Regions from separate parts of the Microbacterium sp. 77mftsu3.1 genome, predicted to be linked through region 2. Evidence: predicted binding sites of a transcription regulator. Region 2 holds the regulator's gene; the other holds the start of a gene.
What was found. Region 2 encodes HspR, which represses chaperone genes until heat shock. Its sites were predicted from a motif close to AAGTTGAGTCNNNNNGACTCAACTT; they were not measured.
Positions count from the first base shown of each region.

Region 1: BLR68_RS13055 (Hsp20/alpha crystallin family protein) is a predicted target of HspR. The motif match lies at 1,215-1,239, and genes of this name have one in related genera.

Region 1 covers NZ_FNCR01000005.1:31,298-34,699, forward strand. Annotated here, with positions in the region: gene BLR68_RS13045 (acid phosphatase) at 1-45, opposite strand, end outside; gene BLR68_RS13050 (MarR family winged helix-turn-helix transcriptional regulator) at 238-666, shown strand; gene BLR68_RS13055 (Hsp20/alpha crystallin family protein) at 737-1,186, opposite strand; gene BLR68_RS13060 (prolyl oligopeptidase family serine peptidase) at 1,326-3,377, shown strand.
Region 2 covers NZ_FNCR01000002.1:364,441-367,842, forward strand. Annotated here, with positions in the region: gene dnaK (molecular chaperone DnaK) at 1-213, shown strand, start outside; gene BLR68_RS06765 (nucleotide exchange factor GrpE) at 216-806, shown strand; gene BLR68_RS06770 (DnaJ C-terminal domain-containing protein) at 818-1,801, shown strand; gene BLR68_RS06775 (heat shock protein transcriptional repressor HspR) at 1,812-2,246, shown strand; gene BLR68_RS06780 (DUF559 domain-containing protein) at 2,423-3,319, shown strand.

The DNA.
Region 1 (3,402 bases), on a different contig from region 2:
GCGAGTCCGGCTGCCTGCTCGTCTTGTCTGTTTCTTCACGCTCACGGGCGCGCCTCACTTCCATCGGTTGCGGGAGTCGTCGCAGACTATCGATGACACGCGGGTTTGTCAGGACATAGCGACAACACAGTTCATGAGAATGCTCTCCTGAGCGTGCGAACGGCACGTGACGGCGCGGTGAAGCCGAGGCGACCATCGGCGCTCGGCGCGTCTGCCCGCGGCGATACAGTTGACGCCATGACCGATCGACGCCTCGCCATCGCCGCGTGGGAGAGCCTCTTCCGCGCGCAGCACGAGGTCATGGCCGAGATCTCCCGGGACTTCGACGACGATCAGCTGTCCGGTGCCGAGTACGACGTCCTGCTGACGGTGACGCGCTGCGATGAGCACACCGCACGCCTGCGCGACGTGACCGCCAACATGCTCATCAGCCAGCCCAGCGTCTCGCGGCTGGTCGACCGGATGGTGGCACGCGGGCTCGTCTCCAAGCAGCCCGACCCGCAGGACGGCCGCGGCGCGATCCTCCGCGCCACCGACAAGGGCGCGACGATGTTCCGTCGGCTGGCGACGGTCCACGGCCGGACGATCGCCGAACGGATGTCGGTCCTCACCGACGACGAACTCGCACAGCTCGAGAAGCTGACCGCGCGCCTCCGCGGCGTGTGACGCACGCGAATCGCCCCGCATCCGAGACGGATGCGGGGCGATTCGCGTCAGTGCGAGGATGCCGCGGTGATCACTGGTCGATCGGCTGCGGATCGCTCTCGCGGGCGGAGATGGTCGGGGCCGAACCGTCGGCGACCACCTCGACCTTGCGTGGCTTGGCCTTCTCGCTCACCGGGATGGTGACGGTGAGCACACCGTTGCTGTAGGTCGCCGTGATGGCGTCGGTGTCGATGCCCTGGCCGAGGTTCAGCTGGCGCAGGAAGCTCGCGGTCTCACGCTCGCGCGTGATCCACTTCACCCCGTCGGCCGCCCCCACGGTGCGCTCGGCGCGGATGGTGAGCAGCTGGCCGTCCACGTCGATGTCGACCGAGCCCGGGTCGATGCCCGGCAGGTCGGCGTTCAGGACGTAGTGGTCGCCGTCGCGGAACAGGTCCATCGGCATCCGTCGCGGGCCGCGGCGCGTGTCGAAGAGGGTCGACGCCAGGCGGTCGATGTCACGGAACGGGTCGTAGGTTGCCATGATTCTCTCCTTCGGTGATGTGGTCTTAAAGTTGAGCCCCTGCGGCTCAAGTACGTTCAGATTAGCACTCTGACCCACCGAGTGCCAACGGTTCTCGCACGGCGAACGCCCACGTCGGAGACGGCCTTAGGCTGGCGACATGAGCGCCCACGAGACCGCCCCCGAGCCCGCCGACCCGTTCCTCTGGTTGGAGGAGATCGACGGACCCGAGGCCCGCGCCTGGGCAGCCGAACGGACCGCCGAGACCGAGGCGGCCTTCTTGGGCGACACCCGCACCGCGCTCGAGCGCCGCCTGACCGGCATCCTTCAGGACCCCGATCGACTCGTCGTCCCGAGCCGCCACGGCGATCTCATGTACGACCTGTGGCGGGATGCCGCAAACCCCCGCGGCCTGTGGCGACGGACATCCCGCGCCGCCTTCGCCGCGGGCGAACCGACCTGGGAGGTGCTGCTCGACGTCGACGCGCTCGGCCGCGAGGAAGGCGTGGCGTGGGCGTTCGCGGGCGCGGCTCACGGACCTGCGGGCAGCGGGCGGGCGCTCGTGCGGCTGAGCCCCGACGGCGGCGACGCCACCGTCGTGCGCGAGTTCGACCTCGACGCACGTCGTTTCGTCGACGACACCCCGTTCGCCCTCGACGCCGAGAAGACGATGATCGCGTGGGTCGACCGCGACACCCTGCTCGTCGCCACCGCACTGCACGGCGGCGGCGTGACCGACTCGGGGTATCCGATCAGCGCCCGCGCCTGGCGACGGGGCGAGTCGCTCGCGGACGCGCCGCCCATCGTGACGGGTGTCGCCTCGGACGTCGGCGTGTTCGCGCACGTCGACCGCACCGGCGGTACGGCGACGCCGATCGTGGTCATCGCGCACGACTTCTTCCACTCCGAATCGTGGGTCTGGGACGGCGGCGAGCCGCGTCTGATCGCCGTGCCGCAGGACGCGAACGTCGATGTTCACGGCGACCTCGTCACCGTGCGGACCACGACCCCGTGGCGCATCGGCGAGACGACGCATCCGTCGGGCACCCTCCTCATCGGTCCACTCGAGACCGTCACGGAGGGCGACGGGTCGAACCTGCGCGTCGCCTTCGCCCCGAGCGACACGGCGGTGCTCGAAACGTGGACATGGACCCGCACGCGCCTGGTCCTGACGATCCTCGACCGCGTGCAGAGCCGGCTCGTGTCGCTCGATCCCGAGACGCTGACCGGAGTCGACATCGACCTGGGCCTCGGCGACGCCGACCTCTTCAGCGCGAGCGTCGCCACCGCCGACGACGACGAGGACGACGAGCTGTGGGTGGTCGCTCGCGGCTTCCTCACTCCCCCGACGCTCCTGGTGATCGCCCCCGGTGCCGAGCCCCGCGTCGTCGACCGCAGCCGCCCCACCTTCGACGCGTCCGGACTCGTCGCGGAGCAGCACTGGGCGACGTCGGCCGACGGCACGCGCGTGCCCTACTTCGAGGTCGGTCCGCGGGAGCGCTCCGGCACTCTCCCCGTCCTCATGAACGGCTACGGCGGGTTCGAGCACGCGCTCACCCCGGAGTATCCGACGATCGTCGGCCCCGCCTGGCTCGAGGAGGGACGCGTGTACGTCGTCGCGAACATCCGCGGCGGCGGGGAGTTCGGACCCGAGTGGCACCTGGCCGCCCTGCGCGAGAACCGCCACCGCGCATACGAGGACTTCGCCGCCGTCTCGCGCGACCTCGTCGCACGCGGCGTCTCGACCCCCGACCGCATCGCCTGCCACGGCCGCAGCAACGGCGGCCTGCTCGTCGGCAACATGCTGACCCAGTACCCCGACGACTTCGGGGCGATCGTCTGCGGCGTGCCCCTCCTCGACATGAGGCGGTACACGCGACTGTCGGCCGGTGCCAGTTGGATCGCGGAGTACGGCGACCCCGACGACCCGGCCGAGTGGGAGTTCGTGAAGACCTTCTCGCCGTATCACCTCATCGAGCCCGGGCGGCGGTACCCGGCATCCCTCATCTATGCGGCCGCGAGCGACGACCGGGTCGGCCCCGTGCAGGCGCGCAAGATGGCGGCACGGTTGGCAGACGAGACGGATGCCGAGGTGCACTACCTCGAGCCCATCGAGGGCGGTCACTCCGGAGCGATCGACGCGGCCTCGACCGCCGCACTGCACGCGACGATCCACGCGTTCCTCGACCGCACGGTGGCGCGCGCCGACTGAGCGGCGGGGGCCCGCCCTCTACGCT
Region 2 (3,402 bases):
ACGGCGCTCGCGGGCGACAACGACGACACCGTCAAGGACGCCTACGACAAGCTGAACGCGTCGCAGACCAAGATCGGCGAGGCGATCTACGCCGCGAGCCAGGCCGACGCCGCACAGGCGCCGACCGATGCTCCGGCCGGCGAGCAGCCGGCATCCTCCGATGAGGATGTCGTCGACGCCGAGGTCGTCGACGACGAGGACGAGAAGAAGTAAGCATGGCGGACAAGGACTTCGAGAAGCCGGACGAGGGCGACGACGTCGCCGCGACCCCGGCCGAGGAGTCGGTGGAGCCCTCCGGGGATGCCGACACGGAGCCGGACGCGCTCACGGTCGACGACATCCTCGGCGCGGCCCAGTCCGACGAGGCTGCTGTCGCGGATGCACCGGAGGAGGAGCACGACCTGCTCCTCGACCTGAAGCGCGTGCAGGCGGAGTACGCCAACTACCGTCGTCGCACCGAGGAGCAGCGCGAGGTGGAGCTCGCGCGCGCCAAGGGCGCCGTCGCGAAGGGGATGCTCCCCGTGCTCGACGACCTCGACCGCGCTGAGAAGCACGGCGACCTCGCCGAGGGCAGCGCGCTGGCGGCGATCGCCGAGAAGATGCGGGCCGTCGTGGCCCGCCTGGGAGTGGAGCGTTACGGCGCTGCGGGCGACGCGTTCGACCCGCAGCAGCACGAGGCGATCTTCCAGGCGCCCACGCCCGGCACGACCGAGCCGACGATCCTCGAGGTCGTCGAGATCGGTTACCGCCTCGGTGACCTCGAGCTGCGTCCGGCGAAGGTCGTGGTCGCGGTTCCGACTGAGTAAGGGGCGCGCTGATGGCCAGTCAGGATTGGTTCGACAAGGACTTCTACAAGGTGCTCGGGGTGTCCAAGGACGTCTCCGACGCCGACCTGAAGAAGACGTACCGCAAGCTGGCGCGCACCTACCACCCCGACTCGAACGCGGGGGACCCCGCGGCCGAGGCGAAGTTCAAAGAGGTCAGCGAGGCGTACTCGGTGCTCAGCGACAAGGAGCAGCGCGCCGAGTACGACCAGTTGCGCGCCATGGGGTCGGGGAGCGCCCGCTTCCAGCCCGGGGCGAGCGGCGGGTTCGAAGACGTGTTCAGCCGATTCCAGCCGGGTGGCGCGGGCGGCCAGCAGGCCGACTTCGATGACCTCTTCGCGATGTTCGGGCAGCAGAGCGGCGGACGGTTCGGTTCCGGTCGCTTCGGGCAGCCGAGCGGCGGATTCCGCGGCTTCGGCGGCCCGCAGCGCGGGGCCGACGTCACCGCCCGCACGACGCTCGACTTCACGACGGCCGTGAAGGGCGACACCATCACGCTCCAGGGCGACGACGGCAAGCCCATCAAGGTGAAGATCCCCGCAGGGGTCTCGGACGGGCAGAAGATCAAGCTCCGCGGTCGCGGTCGCCCCTCGCCGGACGGCGGCGAGGCGGGTGACATCGTCCTCACGGTCGGTGTGCGCCCGCATCCCGTCTTCACGCGCGAAGGGCTGAACCTCCGCATCCATGTCCCCGTCACGTTCACCGAGGCGGCGCTGGGTGCCACCATCGAGGTCCCGACGCTCGGCGGCGACAGCGTCAAGCTGCGCGTCGCGCCGGGGACCCCGTCCGGGCGCGTGCTGCGCGTGAAGGGCCGCGGGGTGCAGACGGCGAAGGGCACCGGCGACCTGCTCGCCGAGGTCCAGGTCGCTGTCCCGACCCACCTCGACGGACCCGCGCGCGAAGCGCTGGAACGTTTCCACGAGCTGGAACCCAAGGAGAACCCCCGCGCCGATCTCATGGCCAAGGCGCGCGAGTGAGGTGAGACGCATGGCGAACGAGCAGGTCGACGAAGACGCCCCGATCCTCGCGATCGCGGTGGCCGCTGAGCTCGCAGGCATGCACCCGCAGACGCTGCGTCAGTACGACCGGCTGGGACTCGTGGTACCGGCGCGCACCCGTGGCGGGTCGCGCCGGTACTCCCTCCGGCACGTCGCGCAGCTGCGCGAGGTGGCGCAGATGTCGGCCGACGGCGTGAGCCTCCCGGCCATCTCGCGCATCATCGAGCTCGAGAACCAGGTGCGGATGCTGCGCCGCGAGGTCTCGGGACTGCAGGGTCGCCTGCGCGACGAGGTCGCCGCACGCCGCGGTGCCCGCGTGTTCGCCGCCGGCGCGACGGGCTCGGTCGTGACGCTCCGCCAGGGCACGCGCGTGCGCCGCGCGACCGACGTCGTCCTGTACCGCCCCCACCCGCCGACCGACTGACGCGGGGGCCGGCCCGGGGCCGGCTCGTCGAGCCGACGCGAACTGCACTCACGACCGACGGATGCCGACAGTTCGCGTCGGGTCGAGCCTTCTGCCCGGGTGGTGAGCGCGCGGAGTCGTCCACAGAGGGGCGGATGCCGGGGGAGCTCGGGTGGCGGGCGGGCGAGCCTCTGGGAGTGAGACCGCCGACGCCGTTGCCTGCACACCTTCCGCCCGCGTTCGCCCTCGCTGAGGCGCAGGATGCCGGGGTGACGTACGCGCGCTTGCGGGGGCGGGACCTGTCGCGGCCGTATCGCGGGGTTCGCGCACGGCACGATCCGACCGGCGCCGTCGCCCGCGCGGTCGCGTACGTGCCAAAACTCCGCCCTGGCGAGCACTTCTCGCACGCGACGGCGATCGCGCTCGCAGGCGGGTGGATCCCCGACCGTCTGAGGGCGGAGGTGGATGTCTCGGCTGTCCGGCCGACGGGACGTGCGCGCGGCACAGCGGTCCGGGGGCACGAAGCGGCGGCGCCTGTCCGTCACGTGGTCGGCGGGTTGCCATGCGTCGAACCGTCCGCCGCGTGGTGCAAGGCGGCATCCCTTCTCGATGACCGTGAACTCGTCGTCGCGGCGGACTCGCTCATGCGGAGGCAGCAGCCCGTGCTCGCGATCGGCGACCTCGCGCAGGCCGTCGAGGAGCGCGAGCGAACGCGCCATGTCGGCAGGCTGCGACGTGCGCTCATCCGCGCTCGTGAGCGGACGGATTCCGTGGCTGAGACGCTTCTCCGCCTCGACGCGGCGGACGTGGGCCTTCCCGAGTTCGCCGTCAACGAGGTCATCCGCGACGCACGGGGCACCTTCCTGGCGTACGGCGACCTCGTGCACGCGCCGACGAAGGTGCTGCTCGAGTACGACGGGCAGCAGCACCGGCTGGACGATCGCCAGTATGCGCGCGACGTCGAGCGCCTCGACGCGCTGGCCGCCGCCGGCTGGCGCGTGATCCGCGTGAATCGCTCGCACCGCGGTCCCGAGCGTCGCCGCATCCTCGCGCGCGTGCACGCCGCGCTCCTTGAGCGCGGCTATCGTCCCTGATGCTCGAGCCGACGCGAACTGCGCTCATCCGTTGGCGATAGGTGCAGATTGCGTCGGCTCGACGCCTCGCCGACGGCCGAGCG